One region of the Cytobacillus mangrovibacter genome, then DNA from elsewhere that is predicted to be linked to it. Evidence: a T-box and tRNA genes for the amino acid it is inferred to sense, from the RefSeq annotation. Region 1 holds a T-box; the other holds one or more tRNA genes.
The links. The T-box of region 1 lies ahead of glyQ (glycine--tRNA ligase subunit alpha). A T-box ahead of a tRNA ligase gene usually reads a tRNA of that ligase, here a tRNA-Gly.
Positions count from the first base shown of each region.

Region 2: it encodes a tRNA-Gly, which carries the amino acid that the T-box ahead of glyQ (glycine--tRNA ligase subunit alpha) is inferred to sense. The anticodon was not compared.

Region 1 covers NZ_JBIACJ010000002.1:4,068-15,472, forward strand. The annotation lists gene yqfD (sporulation protein YqfD) at 1-759, shown strand, start outside; gene ACFYKT_RS03330 (PhoH family protein) at 756-1,718, shown strand; gene ACFYKT_RS03335 (HD family phosphohydrolase) at 1,910-4,081, shown strand; gene ybeY (rRNA maturation RNase YbeY) at 4,078-4,548, shown strand; gene ACFYKT_RS03345 (diacylglycerol kinase family protein) at 4,526-4,909, shown strand; gene ACFYKT_RS03350 (cytidine deaminase) at 5,120-5,518, shown strand; gene era (GTPase Era) at 5,511-6,425, shown strand; gene ACFYKT_RS03360 (YqzL family protein) at 6,606-6,746, shown strand; gene recO (DNA repair protein RecO) at 6,778-7,530, shown strand; T-box leader at 7,582-7,768, shown strand; gene glyQ (glycine--tRNA ligase subunit alpha) at 7,839-8,720, shown strand; gene glyS (glycine--tRNA ligase subunit beta) at 8,722-10,794, shown strand; gene ACFYKT_RS03380 (helix-turn-helix transcriptional regulator) at 10,954-11,405, shown strand, end outside.
Region 2 covers NZ_JBIACJ010000003.1:205,722-217,126, reverse strand. The annotation lists gene yhbH (sporulation protein YhbH) at 1-160, opposite strand, end outside; gene ACFYKT_RS07450 (hypothetical protein) at 510-656, shown strand; gene ACFYKT_RS07445 (PrkA family serine protein kinase) at 749-2,644, opposite strand; gene nfsA (oxygen-insensitive NADPH nitroreductase) at 3,161-3,910, opposite strand; gene trmL (tRNA (uridine(34)/cytosine(34)/5-carboxymethylaminomethyluridine(34)-2'-O)-methyltransferase TrmL) at 4,013-4,486, opposite strand; gene ACFYKT_RS07430 (amidase domain-containing protein) at 4,546-5,427, opposite strand; gene queG (tRNA epoxyqueuosine(34) reductase QueG) at 6,344-7,480, opposite strand; gene ACFYKT_RS07420 (B3/B4 domain-containing protein) at 7,588-8,256, shown strand; tRNA gene ACFYKT_RS07415 (tRNA-Gly) at 8,469-8,542, opposite strand; gene ACFYKT_RS07410 (YnfA family protein) at 8,729-9,058, opposite strand; gene ACFYKT_RS07405 (iron-containing alcohol dehydrogenase) at 9,249-10,448, shown strand; gene nagE (N-acetylglucosamine-specific PTS transporter subunit IIBC) at 10,650-11,405, opposite strand, start outside.

The DNA.
Region 1 (11,405 bases):
GTGGAATCCATTCAGCGGCAGTTATCGGATAATATTGAGGAAATTACATGGGTTGGTGTGGAATTAAAAGGGACAACCTACCATCTTCAAGTTGTAGAAAAGAATGAGCCTGAGAAGCCTGAATATTTAAGTCCCAGACATTTAGTTGCGAAAAAGAAGGCAATCATTGTGGACATGTTTGTTGAAGAAGGACAGCCGATTGTTAGCATTCATGACCATGTCAAGCCGGGTCAGCTGCTTGTTTCAGGAATTATCGGTAAAGAAGGACAGACTGAGATTGTACCAGCTAAAGGGGAAATCTATGGGGAGACTTGGTATAAAACGGATGTAACACAGTCGCTTAAGAGTACTTTCCAGGTCTTTAATGGAAATGAAATGAAGAAGCATTATATAGGGATAGGCAAATGGCAAATTCCAATCTGGGGATTTGGCAAGATTGAGTATAAAGAATATGAAACAGAATCGAATCAGCGGAATTTCCACTTCCTAAAATGGGAGCTGCCTTTCTCCTATACAAATACGACGATTAGAGAACGAGAACAGGTGACTAGAATATACTCTAATGAAGAAGCTTTTGAAGCGGCCAAAATAACCGCTCGAGATAAAATAAAAAAACACTTAACTGAGGATGCTAAAATAAAAGGGGAAAAGATTTTACACAAGTCCGCCCACGATGGTAAAGTAGAGATATCAATACATTTCCAAATTATTGAGAATATTGCAGAAGCCAAACCTTTTATTCAAGGAGAGACGGAATGACAGAAGAGCTGAAAACCATGAATGTACAACTGGAAAATCCGAATGAAGCCATTACATTGCTAGGAAATTCGGATGTAAATATTAAATTGATCGAACAGGATTTAAATGTGTCAATTGTAACGAGAGGCGAATCTGTTTATATTTCAGGAGATATGGAACAGGTAGAGCATGCTGGCAAAGTACTGGCTGAATTATTATTGGTCATAAGAAAAGGGATTAACATAGGGCAAAGGGATGTTATTTATGCCCTCCAGTTAGTGAAGAAGGGTACGCTAGATTATTTCAGTGAATTATATAATGAAGAAATCACAAGAAATGCAAAAGGAAAAGTCATCAGGGTTAAAACAATCGGTCAAAGCCAATACATTCAAGCAATAAGAAAGAATGATCTTGTCTTCGGGATTGGTCCTGCAGGAACAGGGAAAACATATCTTGCTGTTGTCATGGCTGTTCACGCATTAAAGGATGGCCGTGTGAAAAGAATTATTCTTACACGACCTGCTGTTGAAGCGGGAGAAAGTCTTGGTTTCTTACCAGGTGACTTAAAAGAGAAGGTGGATCCTTATTTAAGACCTCTATATGATGCTCTGCACGATATTTTGGGTATTGAGCATACAGAAAGAATGATTGAAAGAGGAACCATTGAAATTGCCCCATTAGCCTATATGAGAGGCAGAACGCTTGATGATGCTTTTGTCATATTAGATGAGGCGCAGAATACGACCCATGCCCAAATGAAAATGTTTCTAACCCGTCTCGGGTTCGGCTCGAAAATGGTTATTACCGGGGATAAGACACAGATCGACCTCCCAAAAGGTGCAAAGTCTGGCCTAATTGTTGGTGAAGAGATATTAAAGGGCGTAAGAGGAATATCATTTGTACACCTAGAAGAAAGTGATGTTGTTCGCCATCCTCTCGTTGCAAAAATTATTCAAGCATATGGACAGCAAGAAAGCTAAAAACCGTCGGAAATTCCGTACGGTTTTCTTTTGCTGTTAATATAAATATAATATAACTGTATGTCTTCCTAATTAAGGATGCATCTTCATTGAAAAACTGTTATCATTTTACATAATTACATTTTCTATCTTCGAAAGGATAAATATTAGCAAAGATAGGAGGGCGAAAAGTGGAAAAGCTTCATCATTATATGACGAAAATAAAGAATTTATTAGGGATGACCTTTTTTAAAGTATTATTATTCGTTTTGCTTGGCTTTGTCATGTTCTTTGCCATGTTCAGCAATGTTAAACCAGAAAAACTTGACTTAAGCTTATTTTCTGTAGCGGAACAAACCATTCGATCTCCTATCACAATTGAAGATAAGGCAAGTACAGAAAAGAAGAAAAAAGAAGCAGCAGACCTAGTGAAGGATGTCTATGTTGTAAAAAGAGAAATTGCACAAAATCGGGTCGACTTAATTACTTCCATTTTTGGGGCTGCTACTGAAGTCAATGATGAAATTAAGGAAGAATTGGAAGAGAAGCAAAAACGTTCTCAGCTGTCAGATGAGAACGAATTTGAGTCCGATATAGATACAGAGCCTACCCCTGCTGATAAGCTATCCCGAATGAAAGAGAAGCTGACAGAGGATGTAACGAAGGAAATATCAGACCAAGCTTTGCTTGCCTTAGTACAAGCTTCCAAAAATGAAAGGTCACTAGCGAAAGACGTAACAGTAACAGCTATTAATAATGTTATGAGTAATCGAATACCTGCTGATGAAGTTGAAAATGCCAAAAAGCGGCTTGAAGAAGAATTGAAATATACGAGCTTGAATACGAATCTAAAAGCTGCTGCAATCGAGCTTGGCAGGTATGCTGTATACCAAAATGAATTTTATGATCCTAACGCAACCGAAGAACATCGTCAACAAGCGATAGAAGGTGTTGAGCCGGTAAAGATTCTACAAGGTCAGATAATTGTAGAAGAGCAGCATTTAATTAGCAGTGATGTATATAGACAATTAGAACTTGTTGGTATGCTGGACAGTATAAATTCAAATCAGCCATTTTTTGGTCTAGCATTAATTACACTCATCATTCTTGCTGCCCTTTATTATTATTTTTATGAATTAAAAGTCCACGCAGATACGAAACAGAGTTATTTATTATTGTTTGGTATCATTTTTGCTTTATCGATTTTACTGATGAAGGGAATTAGCTTTTTCCATGAATTTAAGTATTCTGAGATTAGCTATATCTTCCCAGCAGCGATGGGTGCCATGTTAATAAAGATTCTTATCGACGAGCGAATGGCTGTCTTGTTTACAATTATTATGGGTATTTGCGGAACGATTATCTTTAATGAAGGCAGTACGGGTACTTTCCATGTTTCTGCAGGAATTTATATTATATGCAGTGGAATTGCTGGAGTTTTATTTTTAACTAAGCAAAATCAGCGTGCCAAAATTCTACAGGCAGGTATGTTAGTAGCAGGTGTCAATATCATTGTTATTTTTTCGTTGATGTTTTTAAGAAATGGGCAGTATGATGGGATTGAGTATGGATTTTATGTGATTATTGGCCTTATTTCAGGCATCACATCAGCTGTATTGACCATTGGTTTGCTGCCGTTTTTTGAAGCTGGATTCGGGATCCTTTCGACGATGAGATTGATTGAGCTATCAAGCCCAAATCACCCATTGCTTCGAAAGATACTAACAGAGGCTCCTGGGACCTATCATCATAGTGTCATGGTCGCTAATTTATCTGAATCTGCATGCGAAGCGATTGGGGCAAATGGTCTCCTTGCCAGGGTTGGCTGTTATTATCATGATATTGGAAAGACGAAACGGCCGCAGTTTTTCATTGAAAACCAAATGAATATTGAGAACCCGCATGATCGGATTCCGCCTCAAACAAGCAAAAATATTATTATTGCCCATGCAACAGATGGGGCTGAAATGTTAAGAAAGCATAAAATGCCAAAGGAAATTGTTGATATCGCTGAACAGCATCATGGGACAACTCTCCTTAAATTCTTTTATCATAAAGCAAATCAAAATGGACTTGAAGTTCGGGAGGAAGATTACCGTTATCCGGGTCCAAAAGCTCAAACAAAAGAGTCGGCAGTTATTGGTATTGCTGATAGTGTCGAGGCAGCTGTCCGTTCAATGTCCCACCCGACACCAGAACAGATTGAAGGATTGGTCAGAAATATTATTGCCGACCGTCTTCAAGATGGACAATTGAATGAATGTGATTTAACTTTAAAGGAACTAGAAACGGTTGCCCATACGCTTTGTGAAACATTAAATGGGATTTTCCATTCACGAATTGAGTATCCAGAAATGACGAAACAGAAGGTGAAACAAGCATGAGTTTAAATATTGACTTAATCGATGAAACAAGTGAGCTTTCAGAGAAAGATGCGGCATATATCAGTGAACTGCTTACTTTTGCTGCCCAATACGAAAAGATTGAAACAGAAAGTGAAGTATCCCTTACTTTTGTAAGCAATGAAAAGATTAGGGAGATTAACAAAGAGTATCGACATAAAGATTCAGTAACAGATGTGATTTCTTTTGCCATGGAAGAAATGGGTGAGGGAGAAATAGAACTAATCGGTATTGATATGCCCCGGGTATTGGGAGATATTATTATCTCTGTTTCAAGGGCAAAGGAGCAGGCTGAGGAATACGGGCACTCGATCATGCGTGAATTAGGATTCTTAGCTGTCCACGGCTTTCTTCATCTCCTTGGCTATGACCATGAGACAACAGAGGATGAGAAGGTAATGTTTTCTCGTCAGAAGGATATATTAGATGAGTTCGGGCTCGGGCGCTAAGAAGCATGCGTTGCTAAGGTCGTTTGGCTTCGCGTTCTCTGGTATTCGAACAACCATTAAAGGCGAAAGAAATATGAAGATCCATATTGGCATGTCAATCATTGTTATCTGTATGGGAACGTGGCTGTCCTTATCGATGGTTGAATGGCTGTTTATTGTCCTGGCAATAGGGGGAATGCTATCGCTTGAGATGCTTAATTCGGCTATTGAGCGGGTTGTAGATCTTGTTACAGCAGACTATCACCCACTAGCAAAGGATGCAAAGGATATTGCAGCTGGAGCGGTTCTTCTTTATGCGATGATGTCTGTTATTATTGGTCTAATTATTTTTTTGCCAAAGATTATTACCCTTTTTCACTAAGCAGAACTGTCCGTATTTGGGCAGTTTTTTTCATACATTTGAAAACCTGCCCTAAATTCGATAGAATGACTAAGCAACAAATAATAACAGTTGATTGTTTTTAGAAAATTCAATTTTTATATTACGTTTTTGCTACAATCGATGTATTTGATGTCAAAATGAGGTAAAATAAAAGAGGTAACCCCTTCTTATAGAAAGGAAGCAATAATAGTGAATGTTGAAAAACTAATCGAAGAAGCAAAGGTAGCAAGAGATAAAGCATATGTTCCGTATTCCAAGTTTAAAGTTGGTGCGGCGCTCTTAACGGAAGATGGCAAGGTTTATCATGGCTGCAATATTGAAAATGCAGCATACAGCATGTGTAACTGTGCTGAAAGAACAGCAATTTTTAAAGCGTATTCAGAAGGCGATAAGAAATATACAGCAATGGCTGTTGTAGCAGATACAGACCGTCCATGTTCTCCATGCGGTGCTTGCCGTCAGGTCATCTCGGAATTATGTCCTAAAGACATGCAAGTAATCTTAACAAACTTAAAAGGGGACATCCAGCAGATTACAGTAGAAGAATTACTGCCTGGCGCTTTTTCACCGGAGGATTTACATGAATAATACCGCACAAGAACATAAATCAGGATTTATATCAATAATTGGCAGACCTAATGTTGGAAAATCCACCTTTTTAAATCGGGTGATCGGGCAGAAGATTGCGATTATGAGTGACAAACCGCAAACAACAAGGAATAAGGTCCAAGGTGTTTTAACAACAAATGATGCTCAATATATTTTCATCGATACACCTGGTATTCATAAACCCAAACATAAGCTTGGTGACTTTATGATGAAGGTGGCTCAGAACACACTTAAAGAAGTAGATGTCGTATTGTTTATGGTCAATGCAGAAGAAGGCTTTGGCCGTGGCGAAGAGTTTATTTTGGAAAAGTTTCAGTCTGTCCGTACGCCTGTTTTTCTAGTAATTAATAAAATAGATAAAATCCATCCGGACCAATTAATGACTTTAATTGAATCCTACAAGGATAAGTACGAATTCAGTGAAATTATTCCGATCTCTGCCCTTGAAGGCAATAATGTTGAAACGCTCTTAGAGCAGATCAAAAAGTATATACCTGAGGGACCTCAATATTATCCTGCCGATCAAGTAACCGATCATCCTGAGAGATTTATTGTCTCTGAATTAATCAGGGAAAAAGCGCTTCATCTGACAAGGGAAGAAATTCCTCATTCTCTTGCAGTACTAATTGACAAAATGGAACGCCGTGAAGACAAGGATGTTGTGAATGTTATGGCTACCATTATTGTTGAACGTGATTCGCAAAAAGGGATCGTCATTGGGAAGCAAGGGAAAATGCTTAAGGAAATTGGGCAGCGTGCACGCTTGGATATTGAAAATTTACTCGGCTCAAAAGTATTTCTTGAACTTTGGGTTAAAGTACAGAAGGACTGGCGCAACAAAATGACTCAGCTTCGTGACTTTGGCTTTAGAGAAGATGAATACTAAGAGAAATTGGCAACTTGATTATTTTATCAGCCCTAACTAGATTATTATGGACAATTACAAATTATGTATGATTTTGATTTACAATATTTTTCTCTTATGAAATCCAAAAGACAGGCTATGATAAGTGGTAAGGATTTGGGATAAAAGAAATGCGTTGAATAAGGAAAGGTGGGGTTTTCGATGATGGATTTTACCTGGAAGGTTTTTTCGCAAACAGGTAATATTGACACATATCTTCTCTTTAAGGAGCTAGAAAAGGAAACTCAAGATATACCCGGAAATCAGGACGCAGAGCAAGAGATTGACTTTCCCATCTCATAGGTTTGTCTAATCGTATAGGGATGGTGCTATGATGCTTGAAAAATGTGAGGGCATCGTTATTAGAACTTCAAATTATGGTGAAACAAATAAAATAGTGACACTTTATACTCGTGAATGGGGAAAGGTTGGTGTGATGGCGCGCGGAGCCAAAAAGCCTAATAGCAGGCTTGCAGCTGTCACCCAGCTTTTTACATATGGCTATTTCTTAGTTCAAAAGAGCAATGGCTTAGGCAGCTTGCAGCAGGGAGAATTAATTGCGTCTATGCGTTCAATTAAAGAAGATATTTTTCTTACTGCATATGCGAGCTACATTATTGATCTAACGGATAAAAGCACTGATGATAGAAAGCCCAATCCTTATTTATTTGAATTAGTTTATCAAATCTTGAACTTGATTAATGAGGGGTATGATGCTGAAATACTCGTCAATATTTTTGAAATGAAGATGCTTAATACTCTTGGGCTCTATCCCGTATTAAATCAATGCTCCGTATGTGAAAATACAGACGGACATTTTTCATTTTCAATTCGTGAAGGCGGCTTGATATGCCATCGCTGTTTGCAAAAGGATCCATATCATTACAAAATATCGCCGGCAACAGTAAAGCTATTGCGAGTTTTTTATTTCTTAGATTTATCCAGACTCGGCAATATTTCTGTAAAGCAAGAAACAAAGGCAGAATTGAAAAAGATTATTTCTGCTTACTATGATGAATACTCAGGGCTACATTTAAAGACGAAGAAATTTCTTAATCAAATGGCAAAGTTTGATGGGATGCTTTAATGATTATTGACTTTCGTATTTAATTCAGCTATGATTCAAATTATTAAATTAATAGTTGCGCTGAAAGAGATTAGTACTTAATTCAAACTATAAAAAGCGAACCTAGGATAGTGGAAGCTAGGGTATAGAAGACTAAGGAAGGCACTCTGGAGCAACAATGTCGCATTTGGCAATAAAGTGGCTGTGGATCTTTAACGCAGCAAATAGGGTGGAACCGCGGGTAACTCTCGTCCCTATGCTTAATTAGCATAGGGATGGGAGTTTTTTTGTTGTTCTCATCGGTTAATGATAGAAAAGGAAGGTGTCATATGAATATTCAAAACATGATTTTAACTTTGCAGAAGCATTGGTCTGAACAAGGTTGTATTTTAATGCAATCGTATGATGTTGAAAAAGGGGCAGGCACGATGAGCCCGTATACTTTCTTAAGAGCCATTGGTCCTGAGCCATGGAATGTGGCTTATGTTGAGCCTTCTCGCCGTCCGGCTGATGGACGTTACGGAGAAAATCCAAATCGTCTTTATCAGCATCACCAATTCCAAGTGATTATGAAGCCGTCACCGGATAATATTCAGGAATTGTATCTCGATTCCTTAAAGGCATTAGGAATTAACCCACTTGAACATGATATTCGCTTTGTTGAAGATAACTGGGAAAACCCATCTTTGGGCTGTGCGGGCTTAGGTTGGGAAGTTTGGTTAGACGGGATGGAAATCACTCAGTTTACTTATTTCCAGCAAGTTGGCGGACTTGAATGTAAGCCAGTTTCAGTTGAAATTACTTATGGAATTGAGCGGCTTGCTTCCTACATTCAAGATAAAGAAAATGTGTTTGATCTTGAATGGACAAATGGTTTTACGGTTCGGGATATTTTTGGACAGCCTGAATATGAACATTCTAAATATACTTTTGAAACTTCAGATACAGAAATGCTATTTAATCTTTTTAATATTTATGAAAAAGAAGCGCATCGACAAATGGATGAGGGGCTTGTTCACCCAGCCTATGATTATGTGCTGAAATGTTCTCATGCATTCAACTTATTGGATGCTAAAGGGGCAATTTCAGTAACAGAAAGAACGGGATATATTGGACGCTGCCGGAATCTTGCTAGAAAAATAGCTAAAACATTTTATGATGAGCGAGAAAAGCTTGGTTTCCCAATTCTGCAAATAAAGGAGGAGAATTAATATGACGAAGAGAGATCTCCTTTTAGAAATAGGTTTGGAAGAAATGCCCGCAAGATTTGTGACGAATTCCATGAATCAATTATCAGATAAAGTTCAAGCGTGGTTAATGGAGAAGAAAATTGGCTTTGAAAATATTCAAGCATTCTCCTCTCCACGCCGTCTTGCTGTACTTGTTGAAGGGGTTGTTGAGTCACAAGAAGATATTCATGAAGAGGCAAAAGGTCCAACAAGAAAGATTGCTATGGATGAAAATGGCGAATGGACAAAGGCTGCGATCGGATTTTGCCGTGGGCAAGGTGCAAGTGTAGAAGAAATTTTCTTTAAAGAAATTAATGGTGTTGAATATGTCCATGTAAAGAAATTTATTAAAGGCCAGCAGACAATGGTGCTGCTGCCAGAATTAGAGCATATTATTATGTCCATGACATTCCCGAAAAATATGCGCTGGGCTGATAAGGAAGTTCGTTATGTTAGACCGATTAAATGGATCCTTGCTCTGTTTGGGAATGAGGTTATTCCATTCCATATCACAACAGTTGAAACTTCAAACTGGACAATGGGCCATCGCTTCCTAGGCGGCAAAATTGAGCTATCTGAAGCGAAGGAATACGAAAGGGCGCTGCTTGGACAGTATGTCATTGTTGATTATGAGGAAAGAAAAAGCGCAATCCTTTCCCAGCTGAAGCGATTGGAAGAAGAGAACAATTGGGTTATACCAATTGATGAGGATCTGCTAGAAGAGGTAACAAATCTTGTTGAATATCCAACCGCACTTTACGGACGCTTTGAGCAGGAATTCTTAGAAATTCCAGAAGAGGTCTTAATTACCTCCATGAAAGAACATCAACGCTATTTTCCGGTAAAATCAGCTGATGGCTTACTGCTTCCTTATTTCGTAACCGTTCGTAATGGGGATCATGAGCATATTGACAAGGTAGCAAGAGGAAATGAAAAGGTGTTAAGAGCAAGGCTTTCAGATGCTGCATTCTTTTATAGAGAGGACCAAAAGACAGAAATTGCTTCCTCCCTTTCCAAGCTTAAATCAATTGTATATCATGAAGAAATCGGTACACTTGCTGAAAAAGTTGATCGTGTCCGCAGATTAACAAATGAAATAGCAGGGATTCTTGAATTCAATAGTGAAGAGAAAAAGAATGCTGATCGGGCTGCAGAGATTTGTAAATTCGATCTTGTGACGAATATGGTCTATGAATTTCCAGAACTTCAAGGATTCATGGGAGAAAAATATGCGAAGCAAAAAGGGGAGGACCCTTCTGTTGCAAAGGCAATTAATGAACATTACATGCCAAGGAATGCAGAAGATCAAACACCGAGCAGCAATGTAGGGGCAGCACTCTCTATTGCTGAGAAGATGGATACGATAGCCTCATGTTTTGCTATTGGCATCATCCCAAGCGGCTCTCAAGACCCATACGCTTTAAGACGTCAAGCAACGGGGATTGTTCAAACATTATTGAATAAAGAGTGGAACATTTCACTTGAATCGCTCATTCATTCTGCATTACGTTTTATCGGAGAAGCTGGAATTGCGAAGAAGGATATTGAGGAAATTAGTAAAGAAATGATCGTATTCTTCAAATTAAGAATTAAGCATACTCTTCAAGAAAAACGTGTGAGATATGATTTAATTGAGGCTGTATTAGGTACCAGCATTGCTTCTCTTCCAACACTTGTGAAAAAAGCAGAGGTACTAGAAGGCAGGAAGGAAGAGGAAGGCTTTAAAGAAAGCATTGAGGCATTAAGCCGTGTGCTAAATATTTCCTCTAAGGCTGAAAATGCTGGAGAAATAGATAGCAATCTCTTTGAAAATGAATTTGAACAGAATTTATTTCATAAATATACGCTGGTAAGCAAGCAATTTGAAATTGCTGCTTCTGAAGAAGAAATTTTTGAACTGCTCGTTTCTTTGAAGCCTGAGATTGATCAATATTTTGATCATACAATGGTAATGGCTGAAAATACTGAACTTCGCCAAAATAGGCTAAACCAAATGGTTAAAATAGCAAGTTTAATCAAGAAATTTGCAAATGTGAATGAGATTATAGTTAAATAGTATACAAAGAAGAGTCTGTCCAGTGTTTGGCAGACTCTTCTTTGTATAGAGATTTTACCGATAGGTTATTATGATGATGTCAATTATATTACATATCTAATTCTTTTCATTTCGGATAAATAAGCTATAATAATTATTAATAGTATGACACTTTGACGGGTGGTGAAGACAATCGAATTAAATAAGCGGCAAGAGAAAATACTAGAGATCGTGAAAGAAAACGGTCCCATTACTGGTGAAAATATTGCTGATCGATTAAATTTAACAAGAGCAACCTTAAGACCAGATTTGGCTATATTAACAATGGCAGGTTTTTTAGATGCGAGGCCGCGTGTTGGTTATTTTTATACAGGTAAATCAGGAGCACAGCTGCTGACTGAAAATTTACAGAAGCTTTATGTAAAGGATTACCAATCTATACCTGTAGTTGTGAATGAAAATGTCTCTGTTTATGATGCCATTGTAACAATGTTCTTAGAAGATGTTGGTACATTGTTCGTCGTGGACCAATCATCTTTATTAGTAGGAGTGCTTTCACGGAAAGATTTACTGAGAGCAAGCATTGGGAAGCAGGAATTATCGACGATTCCAGTAAATATCATTATGACTCG
Region 2 (11,405 bases), on a different contig from region 1:
TCGACATCACGATACTCTCTTCGGTTATTAGATCTGGTAAATTATTTCGTATGGCATCCTGAACTTTTTCCTGATGGCGCTGCTGGTCATCATGGCCTTTGCGATGGAGGGACCAATCTTCTTGAGAAATTACAAACTGATGGTTATTTGCATCGGTCATTTTTTAAGCCCTCCTTTATTAAATTCTTTTGCACACATTGACCCGAGTTGACATACAATATCGAGAATGTGAACACTCATACTAACTCCAACCTTACCTGATTCTCCAACTTCAAACATATGCCGAAATCCATTTACTAAAGTTCTTCAAAAGTCTTTCTGGACAACTCTAGTCCATTTAGTGTTTATTACTTTATCCTATGCAAGAACTCAAAATAATTTACAAATAATTTCGATAATAAGCCACAAGATTATTTAAATTGGACATGCTCATGCTCTCAAATATTTGCACTCATAAAATAAGACAAGTCATAATAAAGTATATTAATCTATACATAAGGGGTGAAATAATGAGCGAATTCCTTTGTTGCGATCGTTGTGGCGAGCTTTCAATGTATGATAGTACAACATATATTGAAAATAAACCCATTTGTCCGACTTGCTTCGAGCAAATGAACTATGTGCTGCAAACAGCTGACAGTGAAGAGAATTACTAGAATGATGGAACAGCTTATGAATTGTAAAAAAAAGACTGACAGTGTTCTGTCAGTCTTTCTATTTCCCTTCACTTCCAAGCGTTCACCTTTATCTACCGATTTAACAAACTGCCTACATAACGAAGCAACTCATTTGCAGATGTGGAATTGTATCCATGCTCATCAATTAAGCGTGCAACCACATCATTTACTTTTTTAAGCTGCTGTTCATCAGGTGTTTTTGTCGACGTTGTAATCTTCACAACATCTTTCAGATCAGCGAATAATTTCTTTTGAATCGCCTCACGGAGACGATCATGGGAATTATAATCAAACCGTTTTCCTTTACGCGCATATGCGGAAATACGGATCAGGATTTCTTCACGGAATGCCTTTTTAGCATTTTCAGAAATACCGATTTGCTCCTCGATCGAACGCATAAGCTTTTCATCTGGATTAATTTCCTCACCAGTTAATATGTCACGAAGCTTTGATTTATTGCAATACGCCTCGACATTATCAAGATAGTTATCCATTAATGTTTTCGCTGACTCTTCATACGAGTAAACAAATGCTTTTTGAACTTCTTTTTTGGCAATATCATCATATTCCTTACGAGCAAGTGAAATATAATTTAGGTAGCGCTCCTTCAGCTCAGGAGTAATAGATGGATGCTGATCCAGCCCTTCTTTCAATGAACGCAACACATCAAGGGCATTGATCGTTGAAATTTCTTTGCGAATAATAGTTGAAGAAATACGGTTGATGACATAACGCGGATCAATACCGCTCATCCCTTCGTCCGCATGTTCCTTTTTCAACTCTTCCACATCTGCCCGATTATAGCCTTCCACACTCTCACCATCATAGAGACGCATTTTCTTCACTAAATCGATGTCGCCTTTTTTCGGCTCTTTCAAACGGGTTAATATTGTGAACATGGCCGCTACTCTTAATGTATGTGGAGCAATATGAACATCTGCCACATCGCTTTCACGAATCATTTTCTCATAGATTTTCTCTTCCTGTGAAACCTTTAAATTGTACGGAATTGGCATGACAATAATTCGTGAATGCAGCGCCTCATTCTTCTTATTCGAAATAAACGAGCGATATTCTGTTTCATTCGTATGAGCTACAATCAATTCATCAGCAGAAATTAAGGCAAATCTTCCTGCTTTAAAATTACCTTCCTGTGTCAAAGAGAGTAGATGCCAGAGGAATTTCTCATCACATTTAAGCATCTCCTGGAACTCCATCATTCCACGGTTCGCCTTATTGAGCTCTCCATCAAAACGGTAAGCCCTCGGATCTGATTCTGATCCATATTCAGCAATCGTTGAGAAATCTATACTTCCAGTGAGATCCGCGATATCCTGCGATTTTGGATCTGATGGACTGAATGTTCCAATTCCTACCCTGCGATCCTCAGAGAAAATAATTCTTTCGACTTGCACATCCTCAATTCGGCCGCCATATTCTTGTTCAAGCCGCATACTATTCAATGGCGATAAATTCCCTTCAATTCGAATCCCATATTCATCGTAAAAATCTTTGCGAAGATGATGTGGAATTAAATGAAGCGGATCTTCATGCATTGGGCAGCCTTTAATTGCGAAGACGGCTCCCCTATCATGATGCGAATAAGCTTCTAACCCTCTTTTTAACATCGTCACCAGAGTTGATTTCCCCCCGCTGACTGGCCCCATTAATAATAGGATCCTTTTCCGAACATCCAGCCTTTTGGCCGCTGGATGAAAATATTCCTCTACTAGTCTTTCAAGAGCTTCCTCTAGACCAAATAATTGATTGCTGAAAAATTGATATCGTTTCTGCCCTTTTACATCTTCCACTCCGGCTTCTTTTATCATATTGTATACCCGTGAATGTGCAGACTGGGCAACCCATGGCTTTTCTTTAATAATATTTAAATATTCTCCAAAAGTCCCTTCCCATTTAAGCTTCTCTTCTTCATGACGATACATCTCGATTTTTTTTAGTATATCCATAAGGACCTCCCCTTGTCGCATTTTCTCAAGACGATTAATATAATCTATGCGATGAGGTAAGTGAACATGCTAATTGGTGTCTGTTTTCGGTTGTCCTTTTTCAACGAGAGAGAAGAGATATATTTTTCGAAATGGCGAAAGCATAAGAATGGTAGGGAGAAATGAAGTCAATACTAGACATGAGGATAAAATATTTAACCTGATAAAAAGGGACATTTACGCCTTTAAAGGGCAATGGTATCGATAACTAATTAGCGGCTATCAATAAAAGTGTTAAAAAATCTCCATACATTTCATTCACAGCTTGAATGAAATGGGCTATAATAAATTTATATTTCTTTTATTTTTACCGAATATAATAAAGGAGGATACATATACATGAAGACTATTCTCATTATCGGTGTTATGATAACATTCTTAACAGCTATTTTAACATCTGGTCACGAAGATAAGCCTGGTTCTGGTGCAAGTAAATAATTTAAATAAAAGCTGCTGAATTTCAGCAGCTTTTTGTTTTTATATACGATCCATTCCGATTTTCTTCACAAATTCTTTCATATACATTCTTGATTGCTTCTCAAGCATTGTTGCCATTTGGCTTGTCCATGTATCATTTCTCATACCCTTTGTCCGCTCAAGATAATAATCAGAAATGATTTGATTATACATTTCAAGCTGCTCCTGATCTTCTTCCTCATTTTGACGGTATTCATTTTCATGGTAAATATGGTTAATTGGAAGCCGTGGCTTTTTCTCTGTCATTTCGGCTGGATATCCGACAGCTAGACCGAATAATGGCAGCACTCGTGAAGGGATTTGCAGAAGTTCACAAACATCCTCAAGCTTATTTCGGATACCCCCAATATAACAAATGCCAAGGCTCATTGATTCAGCAGCAATCGCTGCATTCTGAGCAGCCAAGGCTGTGTCAATGAGCGCAACCATAAATTTTTCCGTACTTTCAATAGAAGGAACTACATTTTTATTTTCCATGCTACCAATCATTTCGTGACGGTGCAAATCTGCACAAAAAACAAAGAAATGACCATTCTCTTCAACATATGCTTGTCCTCCTGCTAATTCAGCGAGCTTTCGTTTCTTTTCTTTATCTGTCACTCCAATGATTGAATAGGCTTGAATAAAGCTTGATGTTGAAGCTGCCTGTGCACAGGAAACAATTGTTTCTTTTTGTTCTCTCGTTAAAGGCCTGTCTTCGAATTGGCGAACCGAACGATGATTCAATAGTAGATCAATACTTTCATTCATACTTTCTCATCCTCTCATTTTCAGGAAATGCGCTGGAACTAGACAGTTCACTGATTTTTTATTTTGCAAAAAAGACCTGAATGAATATCCAGGTCTTTTCCATTATTTCAAGTGTGAGAAATCTTGCTGACGCAGTGCTTCATAAATAAGAATCGCTGCCGTATTAGAAAGATTCAAGGAGCGGACATTATTATTCATCGGAATTCGCAGTGCACGGTCTTTATTTGACTCAATTACATCTTTCGGCAATCCGGTTGTTTCTTTGCCAAAAATAAAGAAATAGTCTTTCTCTTTATCACTGTAATTAAAGGAAGAATGTGGCTTAACCCCAAACTTCGTTAAATAGAAAAACTCGCCGCCAGCATTCTTTTCGTAAAATTCATCAAATGAATCATAATAGATAATAGTTACGAATTGCCAATAATCCAAGCCTGCTCTTTTTAGCATTTTATCATCAGTGGAAAAGCCAAGCGGACGAATTAAATGCAGAACAGTGTCTGTTGCCGCACAAGTACGAGCAATATTTCCGGTATTTGCCGGTATCTCTGGTTGATATAAAACTACATGCAATGCCACGTTTTTCACCTCTAGAAATTATTCTCTATCTGTTATTATACCACTGTTTTTTTCGGGAATCATTCATCTGCTACGATCGTAAAAAACTTATACTTCATATTCGGAGTGTATGCTGTAGAATCCTCATATGCCCAATAACGCATCCGACTATTTGTTGTATGCGCATTAACTAGCGGCATTCCCATTGCATCCTTTCCAGTTACAATCGTCGTATGGTCAAAACGGCCGTCCCCTTGAAAATCATAGCAGATGACATCACCTAGTAATAATTTATCCGGGCTTGAAACCTCTCTTGCCCTTAATCCAACTTTAGACCCCGGCAAATACCATCTCATCGAGTTTGCCACTGTCCAGCTGTAACTCCAATTATTACTTCTCATCCACCAGCCTTGTGCGCGGTTCGGATACCCTCTTGGTGGGGCTCCGCCAGCATGTAAGCATTGCGAAATATAATTCGTACAATCCACCTCAAATGATTGATAAGCAGGATTATTGCTGTTCCACCATCTTTCTGCATATTGAACCGCTTTTAATCGATTATATTGGTAAGAGATTCTTTCCAAAGATTCTTCTTCCTTTACTGCTTCCTCTTCAAAATTTCCAGCAGAATCCTCATAGACATTGACTTCTTTATCTTCAACTAATATCCCTTTATAGAATTCAGCCATTCTTGTTTCTATTTCTTCTTCCATATAAAAATGCCCTTTTTGTTTGATTAAATATTTAAGGTGGACATTATATTTAACTGAACGCACATCATCCTTTTCTTCTCCAAGTGAAAGGATCTTACCAGTGGCCTGTGCTTTAATAATCTCACCTGAGCGCCTTTGCAGCCCTTCTTTTTTTATCTCCATTTTATTAAATGATTGAGCAGTGCTTCTTGTATGGGAAACGCATTGCTGAACCATTTTTTCTATATGGGTTTGCAGCTGTTCTCTCACTTTTCAACACTCCTTTCATATTTATACATATGAAGGATGATTGAATTTCACATCATAAAAAGGCGGTTTTTGCAAACATTGTTGGTGCAGGTTGATTTCCGCTCCAGGGTACTCGCTTTCCACGGAGTGGGCGCTGAGCCTCCTCGGCGCTCACGTCTCGAATCCTTCCACTCCAATCAACAACCTATTTTGTTAACAGTATTCATTTACACAACTTGTTTAAAAACAACCATCTTATGGAATAGAGCAGAAAAAAATGAGGAAGATCTGTTGATAACGGGTGCGGTTTTAAGGAAGAAAATTAAATGCAACTTCTATTTACTAAGACCGGCTCCAATAGGAGATGCTTGGCTACTGTAATGAAGGAAACTCGGTGAGTTCGGTCGCCAATAGGAGTGATTGGCTACTGTAATGAAGAAAAACCAATGAGTTCAGTCGCTAATAGGGGTGCTTGGCTACTGTAATGAAGAAAAACCAATGAGTTCAGTCGCCAATAGGGGGGCTTGGCCACTGTAATGAAGAAAATCCAATGAGTTCGGTCGTCAATAGGGATGCTTGGTTACCGAATTGAAGGAATCGTAGAAACACCTTCACCAATCACCGTTCTTGACCAAAACCCACCTTAAAATCGGGAAAACCGTCCTCAAAAACTAATCCAATAAGAACAAAATTCAAGTTAACAGCCTAAGGAAAAAAGAGTGCCATTTTTGTTCAATAAAGCACTCTTTTCTATGTTATTTTGTTCAAATTCCATGACATTTGCTAAGCCAAAACAAGGTCATGCACCTCTAAAGTGAACCCTTGAAAAACTAATTCCATTGCTTTTTAAAGTGCTAATTTAATACTAATGCTAAATGGAGTTCCCATTGAAATTTTCTAACCTGTTAGTCCTTTTAGGACCCACCTCATCATTTCATTATGATTCTGTAAAAAAACGTAATCCTCGAGAAATTTCTATTAATACTTCTTCATCCGTTTCTTTTTCCTGTGCTTTTTCTAAGGCAAGCTGGGCTGTTTCACCGCCAATTTTGCCAAGGGCCCATGCTGCGGTTCCGCGCATAACGGAACGGGGATCCGTTGTCATCACTTCAATTAATTCTTCCACAGCTGTTTCATCTTTAAAATGGGCTAAGGCAATGATGGCATTGCGCTGAATAGGTTTTTTTCCCCTCCACGACCCAGCAAGGGAGCCAAACTTCTCTTTGAACTCACGATTGCTTAGTTGGAGAATTGGTTTGAGAAGCGGCTTGACGATTTCCGGATCAGGTTCCATTTCTTCATGGAAGTGGAAGTTCTTCCCTTTGTTTGCCGGACAGGCTGTCTGACAGGAATCACAGCCATATACGCGATTGCCAATTTTCTCACGGTATTGCTCCTCAATAAAACCCTTTGTCTGTGTAAGAAAAGCAACACATTTCTGTGCATTAATCTGTCCACCTTGAACAAGTGCTCCAGTTGGGCATGCCTCCAAGCACTTATTACACGTGCCACATTGGTCTTCGATTGGCTGATCTGGTTCAAAAGGAATAGACGTAATCATTTCCCCTAAATATACATAGGAGCCAAACTCTGGCGTGATGATGGAACAATTTTTCCCGCTCCAGCCAATGCCAGCACGCTCGGCAACCGCCCGATCAGATAGTTCACCTGTATCAACCATGGACTTGCACCTTGCTTCTGGCACTTTTTCTAAAATATATTCTTCTAGCTTTTTGAGCCGATCTCGTAGAATCAGATGATAATCCTCACCCCAGGAGGCACGACTAAAAATTCCCCTTCGTTCTCCTTTTTTACTAGTGACTCTTTCATTCATTTTTGAAGGATAGGCAAGTGCAATCGCGATAATCGAACGAGGCTCGTCCATTAGGAGGGCTGGGTTTACCCTTTTTTCTATATCCTTTTCTTCAAAGCCTGATTGATATTGAAGCTCCTGTTGGCGAATAAGCCGATTCTTCAATTCATCAAAGGTGTTTGCTGTTGTAAAGCCAATTTTATCAATTCCAATGGTTTGACTATATTCAATAAGATCCTTTTTTAATTGAGTAAAATCCATGCTTTCCCCCTCCTCTCATTGTTGGTATATATAAATGAAGGGATTAAATTAAAAAAACATCGTCTATTATGATAAACTATTTTTAAGTAATTTTGGAGGTGGAAACGTTGGAAATTCGTAATTCTTTAGAGCTTTGTTCCCTTTTGCCAAACTTTCAAATCGGCGTGATTCATTATCATAATATACAAGTAGGCGCATCCCCGCAAATGGTTAAGGGGCGTCTGCAAATGTTCCAGGAATCTCTCTTTTTTGATCTAGAGGAGAAGAATGTAACTGACTTAGAGGGAATTAAAGAATGGAGACAAATCTTTAAAGCTTGTGGGAAAGATCCTAATCGTTATCGTCATTCTGCTGAAGCCCTTTATCGAAGAGTGAAAAAGCAAAATTATCTTCAGCCTGTTAATAGCTCGATTGATCTTAATAACTTCTTTTCATTGCAATATGAAATTCCCATTGGAATCTATGATACAGATAAGCTTAAGGGAGAGGTTGTCATTAGACTTGGGGATGATGGAGAGGAATATATCGGTCTGAATGGCAGATCTAATTCTTTGCATCACTTGATGGTAAGCGTGGATGACGAAGGGCCTTTTGGCAGCCCATTTGTCGATTCTGAAAGAACTTGTGTAACCGAATCAACAAAGAATGCTGTTCAAATTGTTTATTTGCGCCACTCCATGCCAATAGATGAAGCGAAGCAAATGATCGAATCTTTGATGAATATGTTTGTGCAGGTTCATGGGGGCGAAAGTGAATTTGAAATAATAGGGTGCTAATTAGAAAAGCGCAAGGCGTCCGCTTATCGGTAACAGGCATAAGACGAGCCGGCATAAAGGTTGTACTGTGACGGATTGGCTTATGATCTCGAACCGATGGCGCCTGAAGCTAGACAATTCTCTAACTCTAAAGTTACACTTTCTTATCTTTAAAAATGGAAAAACGCAACACCTCGTTCTTCTCGAAACGAAACACTGCGTTGTGATATGTATGGAGCGGGTGAAGGGAATCGAACCCTCGACAACAGCTTGGAAGGCTGTGGTTTTACCACTAAACTACACCCGCATGATATAAAAAAAATAAAACAGGTTTCCCTGTTAGAACCTTTTTTCAATGAATCAACTTCTATATATTACTCCCGTTCTCTATTAGCGTCAAGGGCTTTTTGAGAAATTTGTCGAAAAAAGTTGATGCTTGTTATTCAGGTGACAAACTTAGGATACGGCCTGCCACCAGTATTGATCTTTCCCACTATTGACGCGGGGCTAATAACATGACAGAAACACCTATTAAACAGATTCCCGCACCAATCCAATCATACATATCAGGTGTTTTTTTATCGATCCCCCATCCCCATAAAACTGAAAGCACAATAAAAATACCGCCATAGGCTGCATAGACTCTACCGAAAGATGGAAACGTTTGGAAGGTAGCGATCACACCATATAAAGCTAACGCGATTCCTCCAGAAATCCCCCAATACAATGGCTTCCCTTCTCTTAACCATAACCAAATAAGATAGCCTCCTCCAATTTCAGCAAGTCCAGCTAGAATAAACAAAATAATTGCGTAAAGTATCATCATCACGTCCTAGTATAAATGGATAAAAATTCTTTTCTAATCAAATTTTATACTAAGAAATAAATTTATACTATCTTCTTAGAACCTAAAAACTTATATTCTAAAACAACAGCCAAATGATATAATTAGTAGACTGAAAATTTAATCTTTTACGCACTAAGAAACTATGAGCAAAGAATGGGGGTAAGCGATGTTTAAGCTGTATTGCAGACTATATCAAGGCACTTATCGAATCGCTTCAAACTTTTTGCCTTGGCGCAAACCAGAATTAATCGAGGGAGAGAATAGCTTAAGCCAGCTGCCGAAGCTTATAAAGACGGCAGGCATCCATCGTGTTTTAATTGTAACAGATCAAGGAATTTCCTCACTTGGACTGATGGACGGACTCCTAAAAGCCTTGGGGGATGAAGGGTTAGATTATGTTGTGTATGATAAGACAGTTCCAAACCCTACTATTGAAAACATTGAAGAAGCATTAGAATTATACAAAGCTCATAATTGCAATGGGATTATTGCCTTTGGCGGCGGATCTCCTATGGACTGTGCAAAAGGTGTCGGTGCACGCATAGCAAGACCGAAAAAAAGTATCTCCCAAATGAAAGGCCAATTAAAAATCAGGAAGCCTATCCCAACTTTATTTGCTGTTCCAACAACCGCTGGTACGGGAAGTGAAGCTACGGTTGTTGCAGTTGTATCCAACAGCCAAACACATGAAAAATATGCCGTTAATGATATGTCGCTCATTCCACATTATGCCGTTCTTGATCCATTACTCACCGTTCAGCTCCCTCCACCTATTACTTCAACAACAGGTATGGATGCATTGACCCATGCGATTGAGGCATACATCGGCAGAAGCAATACAGAAGAGACAAAAGAATTTAGCCAAAAGGCGGTAAAGCTGATATTCGATAACATATATGAAGCCTATTCCAATGGTGCCAACATCTCCGCACGAACAAATATGCAAAAAGCAGCTTATCTTGCAGGCATCGCATTTACTCGAGCCTATGTTGGGTATGTACATGCGATCGCTCATACTCTTGGCGGCTTTTACTCCTTTCCGCATGGGCTGGCTAATGCGATCATTTTGCCTTATGTCTTAGAGTATTATGGCAAATCCGTACATGCTCCTTTAGCTGAATTAGCTGATTTAGTCGGAATAGGCACATCCGTTGATACAAATGAGCAAAAGGCCGGAATGTTTATTGAGGCAATAAAGGGGCTTAATACTAGCATGGGGATTCCTAATAAAGTGAATGGCATCATGGAAAGCGATATTCCATTGATGGTAGAACGTGCTTTTAATGAAGCCAATCCCCTTTACCCTGTACCCAGAATTTTATCCAAAGAGGATCTTCATTCACTATATCAGTTGATTAAAGAATAGATTATTGATTGAGAGCCATTGGTGTACACACGAATAGGTTTTACTCGAATGAATAACTTAATGAGCGGGTACACCAATGGCTGTTTCGTGCACAATATGATTTAACAATTCGTATCTTTTAAATAAAAAAAGGCTGTTTAACAGGATTCCCCTTGTTAAACAGCTTTTTCCTGATCAATACACTTGAAAATAGGAAACTACTTATCTATTTTTGCGTATTTTTTCCACTTCATCTGCAACAAACTGAACATTCGTGCCAATGATGATTTGAATGCTTTCCGGCCCCACAATATGAATTCCAGGTACACCTGTAGCTTTGATGGCCTTTTGATCCACTTGATCCATATGATTCACTTCCACGCGCAAACGAGTGGCACAATAATCAACTGCGACAATATTAGCATTTCCTCCGAGACCGTCATAAATTTTTGATGCTAAGTCAGCAAATTGATCATTAGAAGCTGTAGTCGTATCTTCATTCGCTTCGTCTGTCTCATCTTCTCTGCCAGGTGTTTTCAAATTAAATTTCACAATTAGAAAGCGGAATAAGAAATAGTAAATAACAGCAAATCCTAATCCTTGAACAACAAGCATAAGAGGCATATTGGCAATTGGTATGCGGAGACTTAAGAAAAAGTCAATAAATCCGGCACTAAATCCGAAGCCGGCTGTCCATTGGAATGTAGCGGCGATAAATAAAGAAAGACCTGTTAAAGCCGCATGTACAACATAAAGTGCTGGTGCTAAGAACATGAATGCAAATTCAAGCGGTTCTGTTACTCCTGTAAAAAAGGAAGCAAATCCAGCTGCTAGCATTAATGAGGCAGCCTGCTTTTTTCTTTTTGTTTTTGCCGTATGATACATGGCAAGGCCTGCGGCTGGTAAGCCAAACATCATAATTGGAAAGAACCCGGCCTGGTACATGCCCGTAACTCCCTTGACCCCAGAACTTGCCCA